3 regions of the Castellaniella ginsengisoli genome follow, and region 1 is predicted to be linked to each of the others. Evidence: predicted binding sites of a transcription regulator. Region 1 holds the regulator's gene; each other region holds the start of a gene.

Region 1 (5,530 bases):
CCCCCGTGATCGGTTCAAGGGCTGCGCAGTCCGCAGCCGCTAAAACCGCTATCATAAAGGGAATTCGGATTTGCGCATGCGCAGGGCTGGATGCGGGGGGCTTGGGCCTTCTTGCCTTCCGCGGCATTCCTCGGGATACTTGACTCATGAACGATCAGATCGAACTCAAAAACATGGGCCTGAAGGCGACTTTTCCGCGCCTGAAGATTCTCGATGTATTCCGCAAGGCGGAAACCCGTCACCACAGCGCCGAAGACGTCTACCGCGCCTTGATCGCCGAGGACGTCGATATCGGCCTGGCCACCGTGTATCGCGTGCTGACCCAGTTCGAGCAGGCGGGCATCCTGCTGCGCAGCCAGTTCGATGGCGGCAAGGCGGTGTTCGAGCTGAACGACGGCGATCACCACGATCACCTGATCTGCACCAACTGCGGCCGGGTGGTGGAATTCTCCGATGCGGAAATCGAAAAACGCCAGCACAAGGTGGCCAAGGACAACGGTTTCACGCTCGAAAGCCACAGCATGATGCTCTACGGCATCTGCCCCAAGTGCACGGCCGCCAAGAAAGCCTGACCACGGGTGTGCGGCCCGCCGCGCCGGCCCCGGCGCGGATTTCAGTGCGCCTGGCCTGAGGCCAGCATTTCGCGCGCATGCGCGCGCGTGGCGTCGGTCATCTTCAGGCCGCCCAGCATGCGGGCGATTTCTTCTGTGCGCGATGATTCGTCCAGCGGCCGGATGGCCGACAGCGTCTGCCCTGCGCGGGTGGCCTTGCTGACTTGGAAATGGCGCGCGGCGCAGGCCGCGACCTGAGGCAGGTGCGTGACGCACAAGACTTGATGGCGCGCGCCCAGTTCGCGCAGCAGGCGGCCGACGACCTCGGCCACGGCGCCGCCGATGCCGGCGTCCACTTCGTCGAAGATCAGGGTGGGCACGCGTGCCGCCTGGCTGGCGATGACCGACAGGGCCAGGGAAATGCGGGCCAGTTCGCCGCCGGAGGCGACGCGTGACAGCGGCCGGGGCGGCACGCCGGCATGGCCGGCCACCAGGAATTCGACGGTTTCCAGGCCCTGCGCCGAGGGTTTGCTGTCCGCCAGGGCGATGTCGAAGACGCCGCCGTCCATGGACAGGGTTTGCATGGCGGCCGTGACCTGCGCGGCGAGTTGAACGGCGGTGGCCCGACGCGCAGCGCCCAAGGCGCGTGCCAGATCCATGTACCGGGATTCGGCCTGTTGGCAGGCGTGCTTCAGCGCTTCGAGATCCTGGCCGGCTTCAGCCTGGCGCAGTTGAACCTGCAGCGCCTCGTGATGCTCGGTCAAGGCTTCGGGTTCGATGTGGAAGCGGCGGGCGGCTTCGAACATGCGGCTCATGCGGGCATCCGCCTGGGCCAGCGCTTCCGGGTCGGGTTCCAGCCGGTCGGCGTAGGCGTTCAGGCCCGACACGGTTTCCGCGCACAGGATGCGGGCCGATTCCAGTGTCTGGCAGTGCTCCTCCAGCGAGGGGTCGTGCCGCACCAGGGATTGCAGCGACTGGATGGCGACGTGCAGGGCCTGCGCCACCGAGCCCGATTCGCCGTCCAGCGCCTCGACGGCCTGGCCGGCGCCAGCCAGCAGGGCCTGCGCATGCGCCAGACGGGATTGGCGAGCGCACAGGTCCGGCCATTCGCCGGGCTCGGGGGCCAGTTCGTCCAGCCAGGCCACGTCCGCGGCCAGCCGCTCCACCAGGGCGGCCCGGCCTGCCGCATCGGTGCGGGCGGCATCCAGCGCCGCCTGCGCCTGGCGCCAGTCCGCCCAGGCTTGCTGCAGCGCGCGCGCCTGCCCGGCGTGTCCCCCCTGGGTGTCCAGCAGTTCGCGCTGGCTGGCGGGCTGCAGCAGGCTTTGATGGGCGTGCTGGCCGTGGATGTCGACCAGCAGGGCGCCCAGGTCGCGCAGTTGGGCCAGCGTGGCCGGCACGCCGTTGATCCAGGCTTTGCTGCGGCCTTGAGGGTCGATCACACGGCGCAGGATCAGTTCCGGGCCTTCCAAGGCCTGGTCGGCCAGCCAGCCTGCGGCGGATTCGGGCGCGTCGAAGACGGCGCTGATGTCGGCGCGCGGGGCGCCCTGACGGATCAGGGCGGCGTCGCCCCGGCCGCCCAGGGCCAGCGCCAGCGCATCGATCAGAATCGATTTGCCCGCCCCGGTTTCGCCGGAAAAGACGGTGAAACCGGCATCGAAGGCGATGTCGGCCTGGTCGACGATGACGAAATCGCGGATGTGCAGGGCGCGCAGCATGGGCTCGGTGATGGTTGGGCCGGCGGCCCTATTGATCGGGTTCGTCCCAGGGGTGCAGCATGCGGTTCCAGTTCAGCTTGCTGCGCAGGGTGGAAAAATAGCTGTAGCCCTGGGGGTGCAGGAAGCGGACGCGGTGCGGGCTGCGGCGCACGTCGATGCGGTCGCCTTCCTGACAGTTGGACAGGGCCTGCATGTCGAAGTGGATGCTGGCGCCCGATTCCACCCGGCCCAGGGCGCTGATGGTGATGTTCAGCACGCTGTCGTCGGGCAGGGTGATGGGCCGGTTCGACAAGGTTTGCGGTGCCACGGGCACCAGCACCAGGGCGTTGACCTGGGGGTGCAGGATCGGCCCGCCGGCCGACAGGGCGTAGGCCGTCGATCCCGTGGGCGTGGCGATGATCAGGCCGTCGGCGCGCTGGCTGTGCATGAAGGCGCCGTTGCATTCGACGCGTAGTTCGATCATGCCGCCGCGCCCGGCGCGGTTGATGATGACGTCGTTCAGCGCCAGGCCCGAGAAGATCGTTTCGTCGCCGCGCATCACGCGGCCTTCGAGGAGGATGCGTTCATCCTGGACGAAGGCGCCGTTGAGGATGCGGGTGATGGCCTCGTCGGCGCTGCCCAGGGGAATGTCGGTGATGAAACCCAGGCGGCCGTGGTTGATGCCGATCATGGCCACGCCCGAGGTGGCCAGTTGCCGCGCCGCCGCCAGCATGGTGCCGTCGCCGCCCATGATGATGGCCAGATCGGCGCGCGCGCCGATGTCTTCGTACGAGGCCAGCGGGAAATCGTCGACGCCGGTGTTGCGGCCCGTTTCGGCCTCGATCAGGACATCGCGCCCCGCCTCGGACAGGACCTTGCCCAGCCGGCGCAGGGGGGCGTCCATGCCGCTATCCTGGTGGCGGCCGATCAGCGCGACGGTCTTGAAATGCATGGGCGGGGGCTCTCCCGGAAATTAATGGAATAATAGGCGTATCCGATTATAGGGGGATGAGTCCGGACACGGGGCAGTCCCTGCGGACTGCCCCGTGCCTGACGAATCCGAGCGCCTTGCAAGGCGCGAGGTGGAGAGATGTGGCAATTGGGGAGGGTTCCCGTGCCTGACGAGTATTAGCCAAACAGGGCGTTAAACCATGGATGATCGAGCCAAGACCTTGCTGAAGGCGCTGGTCGAACGCTACATTGCGGACGGCCAGCCCGTGGGGTCGCGCACCCTTTCGAAAGTCTTCGACCTTTCACCGGCCACGATTCGCAACGTCATGGCCGACCTGGAGGACCTGGGTCTGATCCACAGCCCGCACACCTCGGCGGGCCGCGTGCCCACGCCCCGCGGCTACCGGATGTTCGTCGACAGTCTGCTGACGGCCAGGCCCTACGAACTCAGTCCCTCCCTGTGCATCGAGGACTGTCTGCCCGCGGCCGAGCCCGGCCGCGCCGTGACCGCCGCGGCTTCGCTGCTGTCGAACCTGTCGCAGTTCGCGGGCGTGGTGCTCACGCCCAAGCGCACCCAGGTATTCCGCCACATCGAATTCATCCGCCTGTCCGACCGGCGCGTGCTGCTCATCATCGTCACGCCCAACGGCGACGTGCAGAACCGCATCCTGTTCGTTTCGCGCGAATACTCCGAGGTCGAGCTGCTGGAGGCCTCCAATTTCTTCAACCGGCAGTTCTCGGGCAAATCCTTCCATGCGGTCCGCCAGGCGCTGGCCGACGAGCTTGACACGCTGCGCACGGATATTTCCCGGTTGATGCAGCAGGCGGTGGACGCCGGCCTGGACTCCGCCGACACGGACGACGAGGCCGTGGTCATCTCCGGCGAAGGCAAGCTGCTGGACGTCTCGGAAATGACGGCCGACATGGATCGGTTGCGCCGCCTGTTCCAGTTGTTCGAGCAGAAGACCGATCTGCTGCACCTGCTCGATGTTTCCAGCCGGGCTCAGGGCGTGCAGATCTACATCGGCGGCGATTCCCGGCTGGTGCCGCTGGACGACGTCTCGGTCATCACCGCCCCCTACGGGGTCGATGGCCAGGTGATCGGCACGCTGGGCGTCATTGGCCCCAGCCGCATGGCCTACGACCGCGTCATCCCCATTGTCGACATTACGGCGCGCATGTTGTCCAACGCACTCGGCCAGGCGGTTTCATGAGCCGTTTTCTCTCTGAAGTTCACGATCCCCGGGCGCTGGATCCCGAAGCGCCCGATCCCGGGCGCGGGCCGCTGGGCGTTCTGCTGATCAACCTGGGCACGCCCGACGCGCCGACCCCGGCGGCCGTGCGGCGCTACCTGGGCGAGTTTCTGTCCGATCCTCGCGTGGTCGAGCTGCCTGCCGCGCTGTGGCAGGTGATCCTGCGTCTGTTCGTCCTCACCCGGCGGCCTGCCGCCGTCGCCCCCAAGTACGCCCAGGTCTGGCTCGACCGGGGATCGCCCCTGCTGGTGCACAGCCAGGATCTGGCCGATGCCGTGGCGGCCTCTTTGCGCGACCGGGGCCTGGATGTGCGGGTCGGGCTTGCCATGCGCTATGGCCGGCCGGTTCTGGCGGATGCCCTGGATGCCTTGCGCGCCGCCGGCTGCGGCCGCATCCTGGCGGTGCCGATGTACCCTCAATATGCCGCCAGCACCACGGCCACGGCCGTGGATGCGGTCAATGCGCACCTGGCCCGGCTGCGCCACCAGCCCACCTTGCGTTTTCTGGATCGTTTCCCGACGGACGACGCCTATGTGGATGCGCTGCACCGTGCGGTGCGCGCCCACTGGGACCAGGCCGGCAAGCCGGACCGGCTGCTGCTCAGCTTTCACGGCCTGCCCCAGCAGTCGGTGCGCAAGGGCGATCCTTATTTCCGCGATTGCCATCAGACCGCCCGCGCCTTGCGCGCCCGTCTCGGCGCCGACGGCGACCGGCTGCATGTCGCCTTCCAGAGCCGCTTCGGGGCGGCGCCCTGGCTGCAGCCCTACACTCAGCCCACGCTAGAATCCTGGGGGCGGGAAGGCGTCGGCACGGTGGATCTGATGTGCCCGGGGTTTCTGGCGGATTGCCTGGAGACCCTGGAGGAAATCGACATGGGCTGCCGCGAGGCCTTCCTGAAGGCGGGCGGCCGCGCTTTCCGCTACATTCCCTGTCTCAATGCCGACCCTGACTGGGCGCGGGATTTCGCCGCCCTGATCGCCGACAATCTGGCCGGCTGGACGTGACGGCCCATCGGGCGCCTCTGTGCGCCGGGCTCCGGGCATCGTATCCGGGGCGCCTTCGAGGCCGGGGCGGTTCCGTC
Region 2 (5,530 bases), 1.3 Mb from region 1:
GATCACGCCTTGCTCGACCAGATCGCCGTACTCGCCGGTGGCGGCGTTGTAGCCGTAGTTGCCTTCGCCTTGCTCGACGGCGTTGACGATCACGCTGGCTTCATCGCCCGCATTGCTGACGATGGTGCGCAGCGGGGCTTCGATGGCGCGCAGGACCAGCTTGATGCCGGCGTCCTGGTCGGCGTTGTCGCCCTTGACCTTGGCCACGGCGGCCTTGGCGCGGATCAGCGCGACGCCGCCGCCCGGGACGATGCCTTCCTCGACGGCCGCACGCGTGGCGTGCAGAGCGTCTTCGACGCGGGCCTTCTTTTCCTTCATTTCGACTTCGGTGGCCGCGCCGACGCGGATGACCGCGACACCGCCCGCCAGCTTGGCGACGCGCTCTTGCAGCTTTTCACGGTCGTAGTCGGACGTGGCTTCCTCGATCTGGGCGCGGATCTGCTTGACGCGCGCTTCGATGTTGGCGGCCTGGCCGGCGCCGTCGATGATGGTGGTGTTTTCCTTGGCCACTTCGATGCGCTTGGCCTGGCCCAGCAGCTCGAGGGTCGCCTTTTCGAGCGACAGGCCGGTTTCTTCGGAAATCACCGTGCCGCCCGTCAGGATGGCGATGTCTTCCAGCATGGCCTTGCGGCGGTCGCCGAAGCCCGGGGCCTTGACGGCGGTGGTCTTCAGGATGCCGCGGATGTTGTTCACGACCAGGGTGGCCAGGGCTTCGCCCTCGACGTCCTCGGCCACGATCAGCAGCGGGCGGCTGGACTTGGCGACTTGCTCCAGCACCGGCAGCAGGTCGCGGATGTTGCTGATCTTCTTGTCGAAGATCAGGATGTACGGATCATCCAGGACGGCGACTTGCTTGTCGGGGTTGTTGATGAAGTAGGGCGACAGGTAGCCGCGGTCGAATTGCATGCCTTCGACGACGTCCAGCTCGTTGTCCAGCGACTTGCCGTCTTCGACGGTGATGACACCTTCCTTGCCGACCTTGTCCATCGCGTTGGCGATGATTTCACCGACGGAGGTATCGCTGTTGGCCGAGATGGAGCCGACCTGGGCGATGGCCTTGCTGGTGGTGCAGGGCTTGGACAGGGAGTGCAGGCTGTCGACGGCGGCGGTCACGGCCTTGTCGATGCCGCGCTTCAGGTCCATGGGGCTGATGCCGGCGGCCACGTACTTCAGGCCTTCTTCGACGATGGACTGGGCCAGCACGGTGGCGGTGGTGGTGCCGTCACCGGCGTTGTCGGAAGTCTTGGAAGCCACTTCCTTGACCAGTTGGGCGCCGATGTTCTCGAACTTGTCCTTCAGTTCGATTTCCTTGGCGACGGAGACGCCGTCCTTGGTGACGGTGGGAGCGCCGAAGGAGCGGTCCAGCACCACGTTGCGGCCCTTGGGGCCCATGGTGGTCTTGACGGCGTTGGCGAGGATGTTGACGCCACGGACGATGCGGGTACGGGCATCGTCACCGAAATAAACTTGCTTTGCAGCCATGTTGAAATTCCTTGGTGTTGAACGGTGAGGTGGCTTACAGGATCACGGCGAGGACTTCTTCCTCGCGGATGACGAGCACTTCCTCGCCATCGACCTTGACGGACTGGCCGGCATACTTGCCGAACAGAACCTTGTCGCCGACCTTCAGGTCGACCGGGATCACTTTGCCTTCTTCGGTCTTCTTGCCGGGGCCGACCGCCAGGACTTCGCCCTGGTCGGGCTTTTCAGCCGCGCTGTCAGGGATGACGATACCCGAGGCGGTGGTGCGCTCGTTGTCCAGACGCTTGACGATCACGCGATCGTGCAAAGGACGCAGTGCCATGGAGGAACTCCTGTACATAGAAATTAAAGGATGCGGGGGCCGGCAGCCATTGTTAGCACTCAACCCCATCGAGTGCTAATTATAAGGACGATTTCTCGGGTTTCAAGAGGGGGAAGTGGCTTGTTACAAGTCGGGGGCTGAAGGAAATGTCGCGCCCTGGCTGTTCCGCCCTCTTGATTCCAGAAAGCCCGGAAACGTTGCGCTCAAGAGGGAAACGCTATCGGTTCCCCTGCGCCTGGCCGGCGTGTGGATCCGCCAGGCAGGCATGCACTCCTTGCGCGATGGCACGGGCCAGTCGCGTGATCGTCTCCGGCTTTCCGAGGCGGGTTTCTTCGGCGGGATTGATGATGACCCCCGCCTCCACCAGAACGGCGGGCATGGGCGCGGTCCGCAGCACCGCCAGGCCGTCGTAGCGGTGGATGCCCAGGCGGCGGTCAATGAACGGGCGGTTTTCGCCCTCGATCGGCTCGGCGTGGTATGCGGAAGGCTGTTCGCCGGCGATCTGCAGGCGTGCGCCGATGTGCCGGGCGCATGCCAGGTTGCGCCCCGGATGCGGGTTCAGCATAGAGATGAAGATCGAATAGCCTGCGAATTCGGATTGGCGGCCCGCCGCGAGGAATCTCGCCTGTACCGAGTCGTGATGGACCGACACCAGAAGGTCGGCGTCCGGTGCGCCCTGCGCGCGCCGTGCCGGGGGGATGTCCGCGCCGATGCCCTCGATCCGGGTCGTCCGGTTGCCCAGCGCGGCAAGCGCGCGGACGAGGGCGGCGGCCAGGTCGCGGTTGTACAGGGACTCGGTGCGGCCGCTGGCGCCCGTGGCGCCCGGCCGTTCCGGCCCATGGCCCGCATCCACCAGGATGTGCGCGGCGTGCGCCGGGCCGGCGCAGCCCAGGGCCAGCAGGAGGGAGAGCAGGGCGTGTATCGGCGGCAAGAGTGGGTCCTCCGGAGGCGGGATGAGGCGGGCCGCGTGGGCGGGGCCGCCGCGTCATGACAGCATACGACCTTGAGGAAGATAGGGGCATTCGGGAATCCAGCCCCCGGCTGAACGATGATGCGGGTTTCGGGCGGACGGCCTGCCACCCGGTGGGGTGCGGAGAATCCGGCCCGGGTCAGTCAAAGAGGTTTCCAGATGAGCGACGATGATTTTCACCCCGGTACGATCCAGCGGCGGGAGCGGGGTTTCGAGGGCCGGCTCGAGCGGTGCTATGCGCAGGATCCGGCCGCGGTCTGGGCCATGCTGACGGAGCCCCGGCATCTGGCCCAATGGCTGGCGCCCGGCACGATCGAGCTGCGGCGGGGCGGTGCGGTGCGCATTGACTTCGTCGACAGCGGCATCGTGATCGACAGCACCGTCATGGCGCTGGAGCCGCAGCGGATCCTGGAGTACTCCTGGAGCAGCGGCCAACAGCCCGAACGGCCCATTCGATGGGAGCTGGCGGCGCAGGCGGGCGGCACGCGGCTGACGCTGTCGGTGCGCCTGCCCGCGGATGAAGACGTCGCCAAGGCTTGCGCCGGATTCGAAGGCCATCTGGCCATGCTGGCCGCCGCCCTGGAGGGCGTGCCGGTCCGCTTTCCCCTGGAGCTGTACCTGCGGGCGCGCCAGCACTATCAGGCGCTGCTGGATGCCTGACCTGCGATGCCGGTTCGCCTGAAAAGGCAAGGGGGCGCCGCGTGCTCTCCACGATGCCATGGCCAGGCGCGGCCGGGCGTACCGGCGCGGGGCGCTTGCCGCTGAAGCTCAATCCTGTTCGCTGACGGGCAAGTTCTTGCACAGGGGGCATCCCTGGATTGCCAAGGGTTGGAATATCTTTCGTATCAATAGATTACGTCAAATATTCCGGCATTCACGCATCATGCCCGGACTGCATGTGTATTTTGCATTCATTTCCATGCAAAATAAGCATGAAAAAAAGGGTCTCCATTGTGTTCCAGCACGCAGGCCTGCTGGTTGATAGCTAAACACAATCGACTCTATTTAAACAATCAATTTTACTTATCATATGGGCTCGCCTACACTGGTCTTCGTCGCCCTCGTGGCTCTTTCACTGAACCTCTGAACAAGGAGCTTTTTTCATGTCCCTGATCAACACCACCATCAAGCCCTTCAAAGCCACGGCCTATCACAACGGCAAGTTCGTCGAGGTGACCGAGCAGACCGTCGCGGGCAAGTGGTCCGTCTTCGTGTTTTACCCCGCCGACTTCACGTTCGTGTGCCCCACCGAGCTTGAAGACCTGGCCGAGCACTATGCCGAATTCCAGAAGCTGGGCGTGGAAGTCTATTCCGTGTCCACCGACACGCACTTCGCCCACAAGGCCTGGCACGATACCTCCGACGCCATCAAGAAGGTCAACTACCCGATGATCGGCGACCCCACCCATGCGCTGTCGCGCAACTTCGACGTGCTGATCGAAGAAGAAGGCATCGCGCTGCGCGGCACCTTCGTGGTGAATCCCGCCGGCGAAATCAAGGTCCTGGAAATCCATGACAATGGCATCGGCCGCGACGCGTCCGAACTGCTGCGCAAGGTCAAGGCCGCCCAGTACATCGCCGCCCACCCGGGCGAAGTCTGCCCCGCCAAGTGGGAAGAAGGCGCCAAGACGCTGACCCCCTCGCTGGACCTGGTCGGCAAGATCTAAGCCGGCCTTCTCCGGCGCCGCCGGAACCCGAACCCGCCGCCCGCCCTGCGCGGCGGCGGGCAGTTTCCCCCCACTGAACGAGTCACAGGCGGCGCCGACCCGGCGCGCCCGGGGGCCCTGTATTTGAAGAAAAGGTGAAGACGATGCTGGATGCAAACCTCAAAGGACAACTGGGAACCTATCTCGAACGCGTCACGCTGCCCGTCGAACTGCGAGCGTCGCTGGACGACGGCGCCCAGTCGCAGGAGCTGCGGGCCTTTCTGGAAGACATCGCCAGCCTGTCCGACAAGATTACCCTGACGGCCGGCGCCCCCGGGGCGCGGGTGCCGTCATTTGAAATCGCCCGCGCCGGCACCGACGTGTCGGTGCGTTTTGCCGGCATACCGCTGGGGCATGAGTTCACTTCGCTGGTGCTGGCCTTGCTGCAGGTCGGCGGCCACCCTCCCAAGCTGGACGATGAGGTGGTCGAGCAGATACGCATGCTGCCGGGCGACTACGAATTCGAAACGTATTTCTCGCTGTCGTGCCAGAACTGCCCGGACGTGGTCCAGGCGCTGAATGCGATGTCGGTCATCAACCCGCGCATCCGCCATGTGGCGATCGACGGGGCGTTGTTCCAGGACGAAGTGCAGAAGCGCGAGATCCTGTCCGTGCCCGCCGTGTTCCTGAACGGCGAGCTGTTCCATCAGGGCCGGGCGGGGGTCGAAGAGCTCCTGGCTTTGCTGGATGCCGGCAATGACGAGGCCAAGGTCGAGGCCTTGAACGCCCGTGAAGAGTTCGACGTGCTGGTGGTCGGCGGCGGCCCGGCGGGCGCCGCGGCGGCCGTGTACGCGGCGCGCAAGGGCATCCGCACCGGTGTGGTGGCCGAGCGTTTCGGTGGCCAGGTGCTCGATACCATGGCGATCGAGAACTACATCTCCGTTCTGGAAACCGAAGGGCCCAAGTTCGGCGTCGCGCTGGAGCAGCACGTCAAGGCCTACGAGGTCGACATCATGAACCTGCAGCGGGCCAGCCGCCTGGTTCCGGGCCAATCCATCCAGGTCGAACTGGCCAGCGGCGCGGTCCTGAAGGCCAAGACCGTCGTCCTGT
Region 3 (5,530 bases), 680 kb from region 1:
GAACATTTTCTCTTCGCGGCCCGCCAGCATGCCCATGCCAACGGCAACCTTCTGGTCCAGGGACAACTGATGCACCTGCGCCGCATCCACGCCGGTCTGACTGGCGTCGAACACCGCATGCAAGCGATCCAGGACTTCGCCGCCGACGTGTTCGTTGTGGGCGATCTCGTCGATCTTCAGACGCAGCGCTTCGAGCTCCACGACCTGGGCCTGATCGCGCAGGGCGCGGTCCACCGGCGAAAGCTGGTTCAGACCCAGCCGGTGGATCAGGGGCCGCAGAGTCAACCCATTGATGAACAGCGTCATGAGCACGAACCCGGTCGTGGCCACGGCGATGAACTGCCGGGCCTCGTGCGGCACCGCCGGCTGCTCCGTGACGGCCAGGGCCAGGGCCAGCGACACGGCGCCGCGCAAGCCGCCCAGCAGCATCACGGCCCGGTAGGATGGGCTGACCTCGGTGCTGAGCCGCACGCGCCCCAGCAAGGGCAGCAAGCCATAGACAATGACCGCGCGCGCGCACAACGTCACGATGAACACGACGAGGATCAGCAGGACTTCCATCCAGGTGATTTCCGCCATCATGCGCGGAATCAGCATGGCGGCGAACAGGAAGATCAGGGAATTGGCCCAGAAGCCGAACTGCGCCCAGGAACCCTCGAGCTGCTCGAAGGTCGTGGGCGACATGCGCGTGCGCCCGCTGGAGCCCACCACCAGCCCGGCGATCACGGTGGCCACCACCCCCGAAACCCCCAGGTAGTGCTCCGCGACGAAAAAAGTCAGGTAGGCCAGCGCCACGGTCAGCGTCACCTCGGCCGTGGGCCAGCCGCGCAGCCAGCGGAACAGCTCGATGGCCGCCCGTCCCATGACGAAGCCGGCCAGCCCGCCGCCCAGGAAGCTGACCATGAAGCTGCGGAAGATATCCGTCACCGCGGGCGTGGTGCCGCCCAGCAGGACGCTGAGCAGCACCGAGTACAGGGCGATCGAAGCCGCATCGTTGAACAAGGCCTCGCCCTCGACCAATGTCGTGAGGCGGCGCGGCGCGCCGACTTCGCGGAAGATGCCCACGACCGCCACCGGGTCGGTGGTGGCGACGATGGCGCCCAGCATCAGGCAGATCACCAGTCCATAGGTGGAAATCGCGGCCAGCGAGAACCCGACTGCCACGGTGCAGACCACGACGGCCACAATGGCCATCACCAGGATCGGGCTGATGTCGTCCATCAGCCGCCTCAGGTTCGTGGCCAGCGCCGTCTCGAACAGCAGCACCGGCAGGAAGACGAACAGGAAAGTCTCCGAAGAAATCTCGAAATGCTGCAGCGTATCCAGAAAGTCGGCCACGAGGCCCGGCGCCCAGCCATGCACGTGGATGATGACGCCCAGGATGAAACCCACGATGGCCAGCAGAACGGAATAAGGCAGGCGCAACCGCCCCGCCAGCGGCGGCATGAAAGAGACCAGGGCCAGAAGGCCAGCCAGGCCGAACACTAAAAGGCCGATTTTCATGATGGGAGGATGAGATTGGAACGCCCGGGTGATATGTTACAGGCCTGGAAACCCGGTTTCCCAGAAAAATTCGCACAAAAAAAAGGGATGCCTGGCGGCATCCCGTGAACATCCGCTTCGATAGGGAGGGGAAGAGGAGAAGCAGAAGCGGACGACAGAACGCGGGAGCCGGCGAAGCCGGCGTACGTTCATGGAGTGTTGGTCCGTCCGCCGAGCCAAAAGTTCACGTCCGCAGCGGGAAAGATGCAAGAGAGTATGACTGGCCGGTGCGCGGCGCACGAAACGATTCCACACGACACCGGGCAGCGGTGCGAGCGGGTTCCGGCCTCGCCTGGCGCCGGGCAGGCAACGAGGCTCAGGCCGCCTGAAAATCGGCTTGCCGGCCGCTCAGCGCGGTACGCAGCTTCTTCAGGGCGGCGGCCTCGATCTGGCGGACCCGTTCGGCGGAAATCCCGTACTCGGCGGCCAGATCGTGCAGCGTGGCGCCGCCCTCGTCGGCCAGCCAGCGGGCGCGCACGATGTGCTGGGAACGCGCGTCCAGGGACGACAGGGCGTGCTCCAGGCCTTCGCCCTGCAGCGTATCCATGCTGCGACGCGCCAGCACCTGATCGGGCGCCTGGGCCTCGTCGGCCAGCCAGTCGGACGGCGCGTAGCGGTCCTCGTCGTCGGAGGGCGCATCCAGGGCGAAATCGCCGCCTGACAGGCGGACTTCCATTTCGGTGACGTCCTCGGGGCGCACATTGAGTTCGCGGGCGATGTCGGCCACCTGATCCGGCCCCAGGCTGCGGCCATCGGGCCGCATGCGGCGCAGATTGAAGAACAGTTTGCGCTGCGCCTTGGTGGTGGCGACCTTGACCAGCCGCCAGTTGCGGATCACGTACTCGTGGATTTCGGCGCGGATCCAGTGCACGGCGAACGACACCAGCCGCACGCCCCGATCAGGATCGAAGCGCCGCACGGCCTTCATCAGGCCGATGTTGCCTTCCTGGATGAGGTCGGCGTGCGCCAGGCCGTAGCCCAGGTACTGGCGGGCGATGGAAACCACCAGCCGCAGGTGCGACAGAATCAGATCGCGCGCGGCGCCCAGGTCGTTTTCGTCGCGCAGGCGGCGGCCCAGGTCGGTTTCCTGCTCCGCGGTCAGCATCGGCAGCCGGTTTACGGCGCCGATGTACGCATCGATGGTGCCGAGCGCTCCGGGATTGGCGATCGCCAGCGACAACTGGGACGGCGCGAGCGACAGGGCGGACGAAGAAGAACTCATCGTGACAATGTCCTCGTACTGAATGAATTCATGTTAGCACTCCTCGTGAAAGAGTGCTAATTCCAAGGTAACAAACATTAGACTTGCCCTGGAGCGGGAAGTTCCGCTGGCTTCAGGGCAGTTCGAGCTCCGCCACCAGCGGGGCGTGATCAGACAATTTTTTCCAGGGCGAACCGTGCAGCACCCGCGCGCGGCGCACGGCAAAGCCGCGCTGGTAGATGCGATCCAGGCGCAGCCAGGGGAACACGGACGGAAACGTGCGCGGCGGTGGCGTCAGGCGCGCCAGGCCGTTGATGGACAGTTCGGGCAAGGGGTGCATGGCCTGCCCCGGCCGCCAGGCCATGCGTTCGCGCAAGCGCGTCACGGTGCGGCGCAACCGATAGATCTCGCCCGAGCCCTGAGGGGCGGCGGCGAAGACCTCGACCAGCCCCAGTTGCTCGACGAACAGCGGCGCCAAGCGGTTGGTCCAGTCATTGAAATCGCCGGCGATCAACAAGGGTTCGTGCGCGGGCACCAGGCGCTGGATGCGATCAGCCAGCGCCTGTACCTGGCGCGACCGGCCACCCGCCAGCAGGCCCAGGTGCACCACCAGACAATGCACCTGCACATCGCCGACCTGCACCACGCCATGCAGCAGGCCGCGTTGCTCCAGGCGGTGGTCGGATACATCCTGGTTCTCGTGGTACAGAATGGGGTAGCGCGACAGCAGCGCATTGCCGTGGTCGGTCGCCTGGTGCACGGCGTTGCACCCGTAGGCGGCCTGCATGTGCAGGGCGGCGGCCAGGGATTCGTGCTGGGCGTCCAGGCTGCCGCGCACCTGGTTGCGGCCCTGGACTTCCTGCAGGAACAACAAATCAGGCTGCAAGCCGTACAGGCCCAGCCGCAGGTCGGCCAACGACTCCCGCCCACCCGTGGCCGAGCGGCCCTTGTGGATGTTGTAGCTGACGACCCGCAGGACGGGCATGGCCGGCTCCTCCGCCCTACTTGGCTTCCGTCTGGCGCAGCCGGATGTGCAGTTCACGCAACTGCTTTTCATCCACGGACGACGGAGCCTGCGTCAGCAGACATTGGGCGCGCTGCGTCTTGGGGAAAGCAATCACGTCGCGGATGGATTCGGCCCCCGCCATCAAGGTCACCAGGCGGTCCAGGCCGAAAGCCAGGCCGCCGTGCGGCGGCGCGCCGTACTGCAGGGCATCGAGCAGGAAGCCGAATTTCAGGCGGGCTTCTTCCTCGTCGATCTTCAGGGCCTTGAAGACCTTGCGCTGGACATCGGCGCGGTGGATGCGCTCGGAACCGCCGCCGACCTCCCAGCCGTTCATGACCATGTCGTAGGCGCGCGCCAGGGCCTTGCCCGGTTCGGTTTCCAGCAGATCCTCGTGGCCGGGCTTGGGGCAAGTGAAAGGATGATGCGCCGCCGTATAGCGGCCTTCACCCTCGTCGTACTCGAACATGGGGAAATCCACCACCCACAGCGGTTTCCAGCCCGGCTCGAACAGCCCGTTGGCGCGGCCGAACTCGCTCTGGCCGATTTTCACGCGCAAGGCGCCGATGGCATCGGCGACGACCTTGGCGCGGTCGGCGCCAAAGAAGATCAGATCGCCGTTCTGTGCGCCGGTGCGCTCGATCAGGGCGCGCAGCGCGTCGGCATGGATATTCTTGACGATGGGCGACTGCAGGCCCTCGGGAATCGAGGCGGCGTCGTTGACCTTGATGTACGCCAGGCCGCGCGCACCGTAAATGCCGACGAACTGGGTGTAGGCATCGATCTCGCTGCGCGGCAGGCTGCCGCCGCCGGGCACGCGCAGGGCCACCACACGGCAGGCCGGATCATTGGCCGGGCCGGCGAAGACTTTGAAGCTCACGTCGCGCATCAGGTCGGCCACATCGGTGAATTCCAGCTTCACGCGCAGGTCGGGCTTGTCCGAGCCGAAGCGGCGCATGGCTTCTTCCCAGCTCATGGTGGGGAAGGGATCGGGCAGGGCCACGTCCAGCACCTGGCGGTAGATCTCGCGCACCATGCCCTCGAAGATCTCGCGGATCTGGACTTCATCCAGGAAGGACGTTTCGCAATCGATCTGGGTGAATTCGGGCTGGCGGTCGGCGCGCAGATCTTCGTCGCGGAAGCACTTGGTGATCTGGTAGTAGCGGTCGAAACCCGACACCATCAGCATCTGCTTGAACAGTTGCGGCGACTGGGGCAGCGCGAAGAACTCGCCCGGATTCACCCGCGAGGGCACCAGATAGTCGCGCGCGCCTTCGGGCGTGCTGCGGGTCAGCATCGGGGTTTCGATGTCGATGAAGCCGAGGGCGTCGAGGTAATTGCGCGCCACCATGGATACGCGATAGCGCAGCATCAGGTTGCGCTGCATTTGCGGGCGGCGCAGGTCCAACACCCGATGCGTCAGGCGCGTGGTCTCGGACAGATTGTCGTCGTCCAACTGGAACGGCGGCGTGACCGAGGCGTTGAGGATCTCGATCTCGCGGCACAGGATTTCGACCTCGCCCGACAGCAGGTCGGGATTGGTGGTCCCGGCGGGGCGCAGGCGAACCAGGCCGGTGATCCGCAGGCAGTATTCGTTACGGATCCGCTCTGCGGTTTCGAACGCGGTCTGATTGTCCGGATCCACCACCACCTGGGCCAGGCCCGCGCGGTCGCGCAGGTCGATGAAAATCACGCCGCCATGGTCGCGGCGGCGATGCACCCAGCCAAACAGGGTGACGGTCTGGTCGAGGTGGGCTTTGGACACCTCGCCGGTATAGCAAGTG

The links. Region 1 encodes HrcA, which represses chaperone genes, less so after heat shock. Its sites were predicted from a motif close to TTAGCACTCNNNNNNNNNGAGTGCTAA; they were not measured.
Region 2: a site for HrcA is predicted at 1,857-1,883, ahead of ABRZ00_RS07295 (co-chaperone GroES). Genes of this name have one in related genera too.
Region 3: a site for HrcA is predicted at 2,798-2,824, ahead of rpoH (RNA polymerase sigma factor RpoH). Genes of this name have one in related genera too.

The regions. Positions count from the first base shown of each region.
Region 1 covers NZ_CP158257.1:266,231-271,760, reverse strand. Annotated here, with positions in the region: gene fur (ferric iron uptake transcriptional regulator) at 147-572, shown strand; gene recN (DNA repair protein RecN) at 614-2,266, opposite strand; gene ABRZ00_RS01315 (NAD kinase) at 2,295-3,197, opposite strand; gene hrcA (heat-inducible transcriptional repressor HrcA) at 3,397-4,410, shown strand; gene hemH (ferrochelatase) at 4,407-5,453, shown strand.
Region 2 covers NZ_CP158257.1:1,533,156-1,538,685, forward strand. Annotated here, with positions in the region: gene groL (chaperonin GroEL) at 1-1,482, opposite strand, end outside; gene ABRZ00_RS07295 (co-chaperone GroES) at 1,517-1,804, opposite strand; gene ABRZ00_RS07300 (N-acetylmuramoyl-L-alanine amidase) at 2,022-2,735, opposite strand; gene ABRZ00_RS07305 (SRPBCC family protein) at 2,934-3,434, shown strand; gene ahpC (alkyl hydroperoxide reductase subunit C) at 3,878-4,441, shown strand; gene ahpF (alkyl hydroperoxide reductase subunit F) at 4,585-5,530, shown strand, end outside.
Region 3 covers NZ_CP158257.1:948,912-954,441, forward strand. Annotated here, with positions in the region: gene ABRZ00_RS04480 (cation:proton antiporter) at 1-1,503, opposite strand, end outside; gene rpoH (RNA polymerase sigma factor RpoH) at 1,859-2,764, opposite strand; gene ABRZ00_RS04490 (endonuclease/exonuclease/phosphatase family protein) at 2,877-3,728, opposite strand; gene aspS (aspartate--tRNA ligase) at 3,745-5,530, opposite strand, start outside.